3 regions of the Lysinibacillus fusiformis genome follow, and region 1 is predicted to be linked to each of the others. Evidence: riboswitches for the same ligand, from Rfam matches in the RefSeq annotation. Region 1 holds a riboswitch; each other region holds the start of a gene.
What was found. A riboswitch is a leader RNA that binds a small molecule or an ion and turns the genes downstream of it on or off. The one in region 1 is predicted to bind cobalamin.

Region 2: another riboswitch for cobalamin. It lies ahead of JTI58_RS11710 (ABC transporter substrate-binding protein); the one in region 1 lies ahead of mmgD (citrate synthase).
Region 3: another riboswitch for cobalamin. It lies ahead of JTI58_RS06600 (hypothetical protein); the one in region 1 lies ahead of mmgD (citrate synthase).

Annotation. Positions count from the first base shown of each region.
Region 1 is NZ_CP070490.1:4,319,994-4,324,283, reverse strand. It holds gene prpD (2-methylcitrate dehydratase) at 1-854, opposite strand, end outside; gene mmgD (citrate synthase) at 953-2,077, opposite strand; cobalamin riboswitch at 2,270-2,465, opposite strand; gene JTI58_RS21225 (NUDIX hydrolase) at 2,714-3,199, shown strand; gene JTI58_RS21220 (hypothetical protein) at 3,255-3,536, opposite strand; gene JTI58_RS21215 (SHOCT-like domain-containing protein) at 3,546-3,932, opposite strand; gene JTI58_RS21210 (DUF2089 domain-containing protein) at 3,946-4,290, opposite strand, start outside.
Region 2 is NZ_CP070490.1:2,380,276-2,384,565, forward strand. It holds gene JTI58_RS11700 (class I adenylate-forming enzyme family protein) at 1-418, shown strand, start outside; gene JTI58_RS11705 (acyl-CoA dehydrogenase family protein) at 420-2,087, shown strand; cobalamin riboswitch at 2,145-2,327, shown strand; gene JTI58_RS11710 (ABC transporter substrate-binding protein) at 2,466-3,431, shown strand; gene JTI58_RS11715 (FecCD family ABC transporter permease) at 3,428-4,290, shown strand, end outside.
Region 3 is NZ_CP070490.1:1,329,291-1,333,580, reverse strand. It holds gene JTI58_RS06610 (hypothetical protein) at 1-468, shown strand, start outside; gene JTI58_RS06605 (glutathione peroxidase) at 554-1,099, shown strand; cobalamin riboswitch at 1,248-1,445, shown strand; gene JTI58_RS06600 (hypothetical protein) at 1,607-2,164, shown strand; gene JTI58_RS06595 (ABC transporter substrate-binding protein) at 2,148-3,098, shown strand; gene JTI58_RS06590 (tyrosine-protein phosphatase) at 3,244-4,011, shown strand; gene JTI58_RS06585 (MATE family efflux transporter) at 4,146-4,290, shown strand, end outside.

The sequences.
Region 1 (4,290 bases):
TAAGAAACCTTGAATAGTACATTTTCCATCACATAAGATGTCAGTGGTCTAGCAAGCTTTAATTCTTGTTTATTAAAGAGAACGTCTTGGAATCCCCAGCCTGGTGCAGATAAGGCCGTTGCGTAGCCCATTTCGCCTTTCACAGCCATCATCGCTATTTGCACTGCTCTACTTGTTGCATCACCAGCAGCCCATGATTTTCTAGAACCTGTATTCGGTGCATGGCGATATGTTCGTAGGCTTGAATTATCAATCCAGGCATTGGACAATGCATTGACAATTTCCTGATGCGTGCCTCCTAATGCCTTTGTCACAACAGCTGTTGTTGCAATTTTGACAAACAGAACATGATCTAGCCCAACACGATTTAAGCTATTTTCTAGTGCTAAAATACCTTGTATTTCATGTGCTTGAATCATCATTTCTAAAACATCTTTCACTTTAAGAGGCGCCTTACCCTCTGCCACACGCACGCGACTTAAATAATCTGCCACAGCTAATATGCCACCTAAATTATCAGATGGATGCCCCCATTCAGCCGCAAGCCAAGTATCGTTGTAATCTAACCAACGAATCATACACCCGATATTAAAAGCGCCTTTTACTGGATCAAGAACATAGGAAGTTCCAGGAACACGTGTACCATTAGGAACGACTGTGCCTGGTACTACTGGACCAAGAAGCTTCGTGCATTCAGGATATTGTAAGGCCAAAATGCCACAGCCTAAAGTATCCAATAGAACATAGCGTGCCGTTTCGTACGCCTCTTCACTTGTAATCTTTGTATTTAGTACATAATCCGCAATATCTGTAAGTAATTGATCTGTCTTCGTTATGTCATTTGTTTTAATCATCTATATCTTCCTTTCAAGGCTTAAGTTTGATATACTAGTATGCTGATGGGCATTGGTCAGAATGCCCATTAGCTTTATGGCGAGTTGTTAAAACTTGATTATACCGACAATTCTTCAAGGTTATGACGCTCGCCAATATAATTGACACGAGGTCTAAATAATCGATTATTGTCATGCTGCTCAATTACATGGGCACATAAGCCAATTGTTCGTGAGCCAAAGAAGATTGGCGTATAGATTTCAATCGGCAAACCAAGCATGTAGTACACGGGTGCTGCATAATAATCTAAATTTGGATACAACCCTTTCTCCTGTACCATCACTTTTTCACCAGCTTCACACATGTGATATAAGCGATCATCCCCTTGCTCTAAACATAATTTGTGCAAGGCTTCTTTCATAATTTGCGCTCTTGGGTCCATCTTTTTCATATAGACACGGTGGCCAAAGCCCATAATCTTTTCTTTATTTTGTAGCTTGTTTTTCAACAATGCTTCAAAGCCTTCTACTGTTTTGGCTTCAAGAAGCATGTACATGACTGCCTCGTTAGCTCCTCCATGTAAATTCCCTTTCAATGATGCGACAGCTCCCGTTAAAGCGCCATACAAATCAGATTGTGTAGAAGCAATGACACCACGAGCTGCAAATGTCGAATTTGGCATCTCATGCTCACTATATAAAACGAGTGACTGATCAAAAATTTCTTCTTCTAACGCAGTTGGCTTTCTGCCCGTAATCATGTAATAAAAATTGGCACTATAGGAAAGTTGACTATCCGGCTCGACAACCTCTTGTCCATTTAATACACGATAGCTATTTGCTACGATGTTGGGCATACCACCTAAAAGTCTATATGCTCGCGATAAATTCATTTCAGTCGAACGATCATTGATGTGCTGATCAAAGCCTGCTAAAACGGAAATTCCTGTTCTAAGCCCATCCATCGCATGTGTTTCAGTGGGCAATAGCTTAAAAATTTGAAATAGCTCTTGTGGAACCTGATAATGAGCTTTCAATTTGTCCTGTAGATCAGCCTGTTGCTCGGTAGTTGGTATTTCTCCATGCAGCAATAAGTAAACAATATCTAAATACGAATATCGCTGAGATAATTCAATCAAGTCATAGCCTCGAATAACTATTTGACTTCCTACAGTGTCTAAAAAAGATAACTTTGTTTCAGCGGCAATGATTCCATCAAGACCTGGTGAATAATTTAACTCCATTTAATGACAGCCCCTTTGTTTAATTATTCTTGTAAGCGTTACCATTCAAACACGACAGAACAACAAAAAAACAACTCCTATCCCTTTCTAGAAGTTGTTAATCTACAAAAGCATGACAGACCAAAAAAACAGTGAATTTACATGAATTCACAATCATGCAGTAGCTAACACCTCCCTATCCTCGTAGGTCAATTGATGCTTTTTTTCGTGGCAGGTCTCCTGACTTATGATCAACGCTCTCATAACACCTTCCCATTTTGACAAACAAAACAGTGGCTTTGTTTTCGAGCTCCTAAATACAGTTGCGGGACAGTGTTGGACTCTCACCAACTTCCCTTTTAATCAAATAGAATCAACTCCCATTTGAACCACCAAAATTTAGCATATTCAATTTGTCTTTTTACCTTAACATAGAGTTTTCAAAACAATCAATATAGGTAAAATTCAGAAAAGACTGATTATAAAAAGCTATTTTTCATCTTTGATGAACTATTCTGCGTTTTTTAGCAATATTTTGTACAAAAAAAAGATTGTGCATCTATCCCAATACATCCAATTTTAAGCATTACAAGGAAAATAGAGGTTTTTAAAGGAAGAAAGGCGAATCGTTTCTTATGATCTATAGGAGGGACCAATATGGGATATATTTCAGAGTTAAGGAAACACATCGGTAGTAGACCAATTATCAGTATTGGGGCGACCATTCTTGTGGTTAACGATGACAAGCAAATTCTCTTTCAACATCGATCAGATACGTTGGATTGGGGATTACCTGGCGGTGCATTGGAACTAAACGAAACGTTAGAGGAAGCTGCTGCTCGTGAGCTTCATGAAGAAACAGGACTTGTAGCGAATGAATTTGACTTGGTGGGTGTTTTTTCAGGGCCAGATTATTATTTCCAATATCCAAATGGGGATGAAGTCTATACAGTTATTCATCTTTATATTGCGAAAAATGTAAGGGGTATATTGGAGATAAAGGATGATGAGAGCTTGAAACTTACCTATTTCAGTAAAAATGAGCTACCAGATCAACTTGAGAAAAGAACGAAACTGCTATTAAACAATCTGGAAGATACATTGTGGGATTTCGATAGTTCTTTTGCAAAGGATATTCTTTAAATAACAAAGAGCATGCTTTTTATTCAAACATGCTCTAATCATTCTTTGTTGGGTATTATAGTCTAACCTTAACCTCAGTCCCGTCCTGAGCTTTGACATCGACTAGCACGAGCCCTTTATAATTTTGTAGTTCCTTGATAATCGGCTTGAGCATTTCTTTGTCGATGAGCGGAAAGGTAAAGTCTATTTTCTTTCGATCGAAGTATGCCTTTGTCCACTTATTGACTTGTTGCTGAATCCATTTGGAAGTTAAAATGGAGAGGACAATGGTTAGCACAGCATAGGGAACAGGGAAGGTAAAGCGAACGTCTTTTGCTTTCACTTTTACATGCATCATTCGTCGCCTCTATTCAATGAAGACTGCAACGGTATCTCCGTTTGCCGATTTTATATCTACAATTTGTCCATCTAGTTCATTTTCGATCGCTTCAAGAAGAAGATTGATGTCGATATCTTTCACGTATTTTTCCGATTGTGGAATACTCGCTGCGATGCTGTGTCCAGCCATGAGTACGGCTTTGACAAGTTTAATCGGCAAATTCACCGTGACATTATCATTTTCGGTGGATACAACACGGACCTTTAATGTTTTATCTAAATACTTTGTTTTTTCCACAAATTTGTTTCCTGATTCTTCTTTCTGTTGTAACACTTGAATCAGCTCTGAACCTTTATCCGCATCAATTTTCCCCTCTTGAATCATGGTTAACACTTTTGTAATTTCCTCTTTCATGGTCTATTCCTCCCTATTCGCCTTTTAAAAGCTTTATGGCTTCATCCGTTGTGATTTCGCCATTTTCCAACATGCTTACAATTTTTTTCTCGTCTACTTCATTTTTCTTCTTTTGAGCATAGCCAAGGGATGAAATAATGTCGTTTAGCTTGCCACGAACTGTTGGATACGAAACCCCCAGTTCCTTTTCAACCTCTTTAATGTTTCCTCGACAAGTTAAAAATACTTCCACAAAATGAAGCTGATCCTTTGATAAAGATGCGAGCTTAGATAATTCAAATTCATTTTCAATCGTCGTGTGACAATGAGAACACTGTAACTTGGTAATTTTCAAAGTTTTACTGCAGACAGGGCAATT
Region 2 (4,290 bases), 1.9 Mb from region 1:
TGGCTACTATAAGGATGAAGTAGCAACGAATGCCGCCTTCATTGACGGTTGGTTAAAAACAGGAGATTTAGCTCGTAGGGATGAAGATGGTTTTATTTGGATTGTTGATCGTAAAAAGGATGTCATTATTTCGGGTGGTGTCAACATTTATCCGAAAGAAATTGAAGATTGCTTATTAGGCTTTGAAGGGATATTCGAGGTTGCTGTGATTGGTGTACCCCATCCACAATGGGGGGAAACTGTAAAGGCAGTATATTCCGCTAAACAAGACATTGATGAGGAAGCGCTGAAAGCTTATTTAGAGGAACATCTGGCAAAGTTTAAAATACCACGTATTTTCGAAAAAGTGGAAGCGCTACCACGCAATGCATCAGGTAAAATATTAAAACAATCTTTGAAGGGGCAAGAGGTGAGATAGCATGAAAGTATTACAACAAGAAGAAATGCGTACTACGAACTTTTTTACAGAGGATGAAACGCTTCAAAAAATATTAGAAATGATGTTAGATAAAGAGTTTTTGTCCTATGCCCATCGAGAGTTAACAGATTTTGGAGAGCTATGTGCAGGTGATATTGATGTGAGGGCAAAGCATACAGATCGGCAGGGGGAGCCTCGCCTTCAAAGGTATGATGCCTATGGTGAAGAGATATCAGAGGTTTGGGTCAATGATGGCTATAAGAAAACGATTGAAGAGACATATAATACGGGTATTGTCGGCTATGTGCACAAGGATATTCCACAGCTAGGTCACAAGGGGAATTATGTTTATAGCTTTGCGCAAGGTTACTTATTGTCTCATGCAGAGCCTGGTTTTTATTGTCCCGTGACATTGACGATGGCTACTGCCTACCTATTAGATCATTATGCGGATGAAGAGGTGAAGCAGCGTTTCTTACCTCATGTTTGTGCAACAGGTGACACAGAGTTATATGAAGGTGCGACATTTTTAACAGAACGTCAAGGAGGCTCAGACGTTGGCGCGAATGTTGTGGAGGCGAGAAAGGATGGCGCTGCGTATCGCCTATATGGTGAAAAATACTTCGCATCCAATGCGGGCATGTGTGGAGTAGCGATGGTGTTGGCACGACTAGAAGATGCGCCAGCAGGTTCCAAAGGCTTAACATTGTTTGCAGTTCCTTGGCACAAAGAAGATGGAACAGCCAATCATCTTCGTATTCGCCGACTAAAAGATAAGTTAGGCGTTCGGGCAGTTCCTTCAGGTGAGGTAGAATTTGATGGTGCACTTGCCTATGTTGTAGGGGAGCAAAATAAAGGGATTTATTACATGCTAGAAGCACTAAATCTCTCAAGAATTTGTAATGCAGTAGCTTCAATTGGCATTATGCGTCGTGGCTTTTTAGAGGCAAAACATTACGTAACCAATCGTTATGCATTTGGCAAGCCTTTAACACAATACCCTATGGTTCAGGATACTTTAGGTAAATTTGCGGCTAAGTTGCATGTGGAAGTAGCGACAGTTTTTGATCTTATTCAATTATACGATAAAGTGACGAGTGGACAGGGAACACAGCAAGACCTTATTATGAATCGTTTATATATTGCCATTATGAAAAAGGAAACAGCAGAGCAAGCCGTTCATTATGCTAGTGAGGCAATTGAATTACACGGAGGTAATGGCTATATCGAAGACTTTGTAACGCCCCGCTTATTAAGAGACGCACAAGTGTTGACGGTGTGGGAGGGGACGGCTAATATTTTGGCCTTAGAACTCATTCGGTTAGTAGATAAGTTTCATGCACATGAACTGTTTGTACAGGAGATGGAGGAACGCTTAGAAAAATTAGCTAACAGCTCGTTAGTACAAATCGTTAAAGAACAATTGGCGAATATGGCTGTGAAACTACAAATCTTTAGCGCTTTAGACGCGGCAACGAAATCTTTTGAAGCAAAAGATATGGCGAAAAAAATGGCTCATCTTTATGAAAGTGTCGTAGCAGTAGAATGGGCGCATAAATTTGGTGGGAAATATGAAAAACTAGCGGACGTTTATTTAGAGCAGACGTGGTCATTAAGAGAAATGGGTGCTCAAATGAAAACAGTTCAATATTTTTCTGAAATTGTATAATAGCTTGGGAGTCGTCTTGAATGGAGGCGACTTCTTTCATTTTCATGTATAATGAAATCAACTGAATATTGTAAAGGTTCTTTACTTAAGTAAAGTGAAAAGGGAAATCGGTGTAATTCCGATGCGGTCCCGCCACTGTAAGTGTGAGTTTTTTCAAATGATGCCACTGAAGATTTCGGGAAGGCTTGAAAAATCGCAAGGAGCACAAGCCAGGAGACCTGCCTTTATAACAGACATGACAACCTACGAGGATAGGGTGGTGGATTTTGTATCAGTTTTTTTGGTGCGATTTTGCCCCCCTCATCATTCAAAGATGAGGGGTTTATTTTGATGCAGAATAAAGTGAAATGTCGCACGGATCAACGAAGGAGGATTCACATGAAGAAATTTTGGAAAATAGGATTATCAGCATTTTTAGCAGTAGGCTTGCTAGCTGCTTGTGGACAAGAAGCAAAAGATAACAAGCCAGCTACTGAGCAGCAAACACAGCAAGAAACAGCACAGGATGAAGCAACATTCCCAATGACTATAACAGATGCCCTTGGCAAGGACATTACTCTTGAAGCACCTCCTGAGAAAATTGTTTCACTTATTCCAAGTAACACTGAAATCCTTTTTGGACTTGGTTTAAATGATGAAATAGTTGGTGTTACTGACAACGACGATTATCCACCAGAGGCAACTGAGAAAGATAAGGTTGGCGGAATGGAATACGATATTGAAAAAATTATTGCCTTAAAACCAGATATCGTTTTTTCACACGAATCTAGCATGTCTCTATCAGAAGAGGCTATTGCACAGCTTGAATCAGCAGGTTTGAAAGTGTTTGTAGTAAGAAATGCACAAGACTTTAATGAAACATATACGACAATTGAGCAACTTGGTCGTGCTACAGGGAAATTACCAGAGGCTGAAAAAATTGTTGCTAATATGAAGGCCAAAGTAGAAGAAGTTTTGACTAAAGTCAAGGATGTTGAACCAAAAAAAGTGTTAGTCGAAGCATCGGATGAGCCAGATATTTATACAGCTGGCAATGGCACATTTATGAACGCAATGCTTGAAATGATCAATGCAGAGAATGTAGCTGTAGATGGTGATAATTGGTATAAAATTGATGCAGAACAAATTATCGCGAAAAATCCAGATGTCATTGTGGTGACATATCATTATGTACCAGATATTTTAACGAAAATACCAAAACGTGCGGGCTTTGATACTATTAATGCCGTAAAAAATAATGCGATTGTACAGGTAGATGAAAGTACAACGAGTCGTCAGGGACCACGTTTAGCAGAAGGTCTAGAAGAATTAGCAAAAGCGATCTATCCTGAGGTATTTAAGTGAAAAAAATAGCACTAGCCTATGCACTAACATGCACGCTTCTTCTTATTAGCATCTGGTGTGGCGTAGCGATAGGCTCAGTTCATATTCCATTAGAAGTATTGTGGAATAAGGCGGCTGATGAAACAGCCGCCAATATCTTTTGGAAAATTCGCTTGCCTCGCGTGTTGTTAGCGGGACTAGTGGGGGCATCTCTAGCTATTGCTGGAGCAGCATTCCAAGGTTTATTAAAAAACCCATTAGCAGACCCATACACACTAGGGGTTTCATCAGGGGCTTCTGTTGGTGCTGTTATAACAATCTTTTTTAGTATTTCTATCCCTGTCGTCGGTTTGTATGCTCTACCAACCTTTAGTATGATTGGTGCAATCATCACGATGGTAGTTGTCATGAGCTTTGCTAGACTCGTAGACCGTTCATTGAAAATGGAAACATTGATATTAACAGGTGTTATTTTTAGTTCATTTTTAGGTTCTCTTATTTCATTAATGATTGCTTTATCTGGTGAAGAATTACGTCAGGTAATAGGCTGGTTACTTGGTTCTGTATCGATGCGTGGTTGGCCATATGTCCAAATGATCATTCCATTTGTTATTGTAGGTTCAATTATGCTATGGACGCAAAGACGAGAGCTAAATGTTTTGTTGTATGGTGAAGAGCGAGCAAAACATTTAGGTGTTAATGTGAAGCGTAGTAAATATTTGATATTAGCAGGTGGCTCCATGCTAACCGGAGCAGCTGTAGCGGTTTCTGGCACAATTGGCTTTGTAGGATTAGTGGTGCCGCATATGACAAGGATGATTTGGGGTTCTGATCATCGCCACTTATTACCATTATCTTTTTTCAATGGTGCAACATTACT
Region 3 (4,290 bases), 2.0 Mb from region 1:
ATTATGCAGGAACCCGTAGATTGGACATATGCAGTTTGGGAACAGCTAATAAAAGCACTTACATACAAAAATGGATATTCTCGTGCACGTGCTGCACAAATTTTATGCGCTTTAGCTGCAAAAAGTGATCCAGAAGAAAGGGTATTGGAGGATTTCTTAAAGATTTGGGCTGTGACTTATGACGAACAATCCGTCACAGCAAGGCATGCATTACAAGCAATTTGGAAAATTGGGCAAGCAGGACAGGTACAAAGAGATCTGGTTGTGTCATATCTAGCTAAAAGATTTCAAACATGTATAGATGAAAAGCAGCCATCTCTCATTCGACAGGATATTATTATGTCATTTAAAAAGCTATATGATCAAACAAATGACTCGAAATTATTAGACATTGCCCATCGTTTAATTAATGAAGAGCAAGATGCTAAATATAAAAAGAAGTATAAGTCAGCCATCCGTTCAAAGTAGCGAGATGGTGTTTTTTTGGGCAAATTCTTTGATGATCTGTTGACTAGTCAACTATAATAAACGAAAAACTATAAGGGGTTATGGCATGAGCATTTATAATTATCTAGTACGGAAGCCTAATGGTGAAATTTTATCGATGGAAACATATCGTGGAAAAACAATGTTAATTGTTAACACGGCAAATCAATGCCGATTTACATATCAATTTGAAGATTTACAAAAAATGTATGATAAATATGGGAAAGAAAATTTTGTAGTCCTTGGCTTCCCCTGTGATCAATTTGGTCATCAAAATCCTGAAGATGGGGAGGAAACTAAGCATCTTTGCAAGGTGAACTATGGAGTCACATTCCCGATTTTTGAGCTTGTACAGGTAAATGGTGAGGCTACACATCCACTCTTTAATTATTTAAAGCATGAAGCGGATTTTCGCGAATTTGGTAAGGCAAGTATGCAGGAGAAAATGCTTGCTGAAGCAATTGTTCAACTTGCCCCAAGCTTTTTAGATGGTCGTAATATTCGCTGGAACTTTACAAAGTTTCTAGTAGATGCTGGTGGTAAGACTGTCGCGCGCTTTGAGCCAACGGATTCTCAGCTCGATATCGAACAGGCAATTGAAACACTATTATAGTCTATAAATTTTTTTAATAATGTAAAAACTTATAAAATGGTTTTAAATTTTCTCTTATAGTAGAAATATTGCTGTATGTATAAAGTTATCCATGCGCAGCACAACTATTTTTTCTGAAACATATATGATAAACTGCTTTACAAATGAATTATTCTTGCAGAATAAAGGTGCTAGTTAGCATAATCGGGAATCCGGTGAAAAACCGGAGCTGTTTCCGCAACTGTAAGTACAGCCATTATAAAGATTTACCACTGTCTCAAAGAAGATGGGAAGGTTCTTTATAACTCATTCGTTTCATGTAATGAACTGTACAAGCCAGGAGACCGACCTTTATTTGAACGTATAAAAACTTCTCGGAAGCTAGGAGGATATACGGCAAAAACATAGGCTAAGTCGAGTTTGATGGCGATCATTATGTTATTTTTGTCGTTCCTTTGCAAAAGGAGCGGCTTTTTTTATGCCTTTCATGTAAGAATTTTTCATTATAGAAAGTAGGGGGGACAGCAAGTGAAAAAAGATGCACGTTATTCTTGTTATCCATTTATGCGTGAGAAAGCTTCAACGGTCGATTTTGAAATTCGAACGGATAGCCTCACAACACATCTAGGAGTTGCATTAGCTGCAGTAAAAAAAGAGGATATTCAAGTTGTTGCAGAGGATTTAATGCTTATTTTACCTATGGCTTATCATGTCAATGGCTCAGTTCGTGGAAAACTAGCAGTAACTGAAGAGGATTTATCTTGGTTAAGTGAGCGTTATGACTTTTACGTTGGTCATGTGAAGGAAGAGATTCAAAGTTTTGTTTTACCTCAAGGAACTGAGGCCGCTGCTGCTTTACATCTTTGCCGCAGTGAAGCAAAAAAATCATATCGTACCTTACACAAAGTATCAGAAGAACGAGAGGTTCCTGCTATTCTTTTCGATTACCTTGGCTTATTAGCTAATGTATGTTTTGTCATGGCTGTTTTTATGAATCAGCAAGCAGGAATAGCTGAAATACCGTTTATTAGTAAATCATACCCAATGAAAAAGAAAAAGGAGAATAATAATGAAGAAAGTATTTAAATTCCAATGGCTATCAGTGCTCTTACTTGCACTGATATTAGCAGGCTGTGGCACTGCTGAAGATACAAAAAACAAAGATGCTTCACAGGATACACAACACACAGAGAAAACAAGCTATAAAGTGACAGATGACCGTGGTGTTGAAATAGAGTTTAATGAAGTTCCAAAAACAGTTGTATCATTACAACCAAGTAATACTGAAATCTTGTTTGCTCTAGGTGTTGGCGATAAAATTGTAGGGGCAACTGAGTACGATACTTACCCAGAGGAAGCACAAAAAATTGAACGTGTCTCTGATACTATGAATTTTAACAGTGAACGAATTTTAGCGTTAAAGCCAGATGTTGTCATTGCTTATACAATCGGTGATAAGGATGCACTAAAGCCGCTTGAAGATGCAGGAATTAATGTGTTTGTTATTCAATCTGCGACTACTTTCGATGATGTTTATGGAGATATCGAACAAATTGCTGCTGTGATGGATGTTGCTGATCAAGGAAATAAATTAAACGAAGAGATTAAAGCGAAAATTGCTGAAGTACAAACGAAGGTGAAAGACGTAAAGACGCCGAAAAATGTTTATTTAGAGGTTAGCCCTAAGCCAGACATTTATACAGCGGGCTCTAGCACTTTCCAACAAGAAATACTAGAGGCAGCTAATGTTAATAATGTTTTTTCTGAATTGAATAGTTGGGCGCAAGTTTCTGAGGAAGATGTGATTGCGAAAAACCCAGACGTTATTTTAACGACAGTAAACTATACAGAAGATCCAATAGGAGAAATTCTTGCGCGTGATGGTTGGAATACTGTGACAGCTATTCAAAACAAAGCGGTATTATCTCTTGATACAGATATCTCGAATCGACCTGGTCCACGTATTGGTGAAGCTGTAGAATTAGTAGCGAAGGCTGTATATCCAGAGTTATTTAAATAAGAAATGTTTCCATGCTAGCTGTAAGCCTTTCAGCTAGCATTTTTGATGTGGTTTTAATTATTACCTAGCGTGAAAATTGGAATTAATTTAGTTTGTTCTTTAAAATAAAAGTAAGTATGCTCGATTATTTTAGGAGGTGTAGTGATTGGAACAATTAGAGACAAAGGCGATTCCATTTGAGGCGGTCTATAATTTCCGAGACATGGGTGGATATAAGACAAGTGATGGACGTAGGGTAAAGAACGGTTTATTTTACCGCTCAGCCGCTCTTGGGAAAATGACACTGGCGGATAAAGAGCTATTTGAAACGTTAGGGATTAAAACCATTTTTGATTATCGTGATAATAGTGAGGCGTATCATAATCCTAACCCTGTGTTCTCACACGCTCAATATATTCAAATTCCAGCGAAGGGCAATCATTCTTTTGAAATGCCTACAAATGCTGGGGGGAGAGATTTCTATAAAGTAGTGAGCCCTGAAATGTTCCGGGATTTTTATGCACAAATGCCGTTTAATAATCCTTCATTTAAAGAGTTATTGCTAACTATTCAAAACCCTGATAATTTAGGACTTGTTCATCATTGTGCAGTCGGAAAAGACCGAACAGGGATAGGAGGGGCCCTTATATTGCTAGCTTTAGATGTCCCTGAGGAGACGATTATGGAAGACTATTTAGATACGAATATACATTTACGTCCAATGGTAGAAAGAATGGCTCAGGCTATTCAGCATCAGTATAATGACCAAGAGCTACAGCAATTTTATGCATTAATGTCCGCTCGCGAAGACTATTTACAAGCAGCATTGGAAGCTATGGATCGCCGTTATGGTTCAAAGACTGGGTTTTTAGAGCAGGAGTTTGGCCTAACAATTGAAAAACGAGAGCAATTGCAATCCTATTGCTTAATTTAAAATGGCCCCTTTCACACTTAAGTGAAAGGGATTTTTTACGTGGAAGCGCTGTCTTCCTATAAACCTCTTTACAGTCTGAAAATTTGTGATAAGATACAATAGATTTTTAAGAAAATATAGGAGAAGTGAAAGTATTGGCAGACACAATTAAAGAGACAAATAAGTTAAGTCTATTCCATTTAACATGGCCTATCTTCTTAGAAGTATTTCTATTTATGTTGATGGGACTAGCCGATACTTTTATGCTCAGTGCTTTATCAGATAATGCTGTATCAGGAG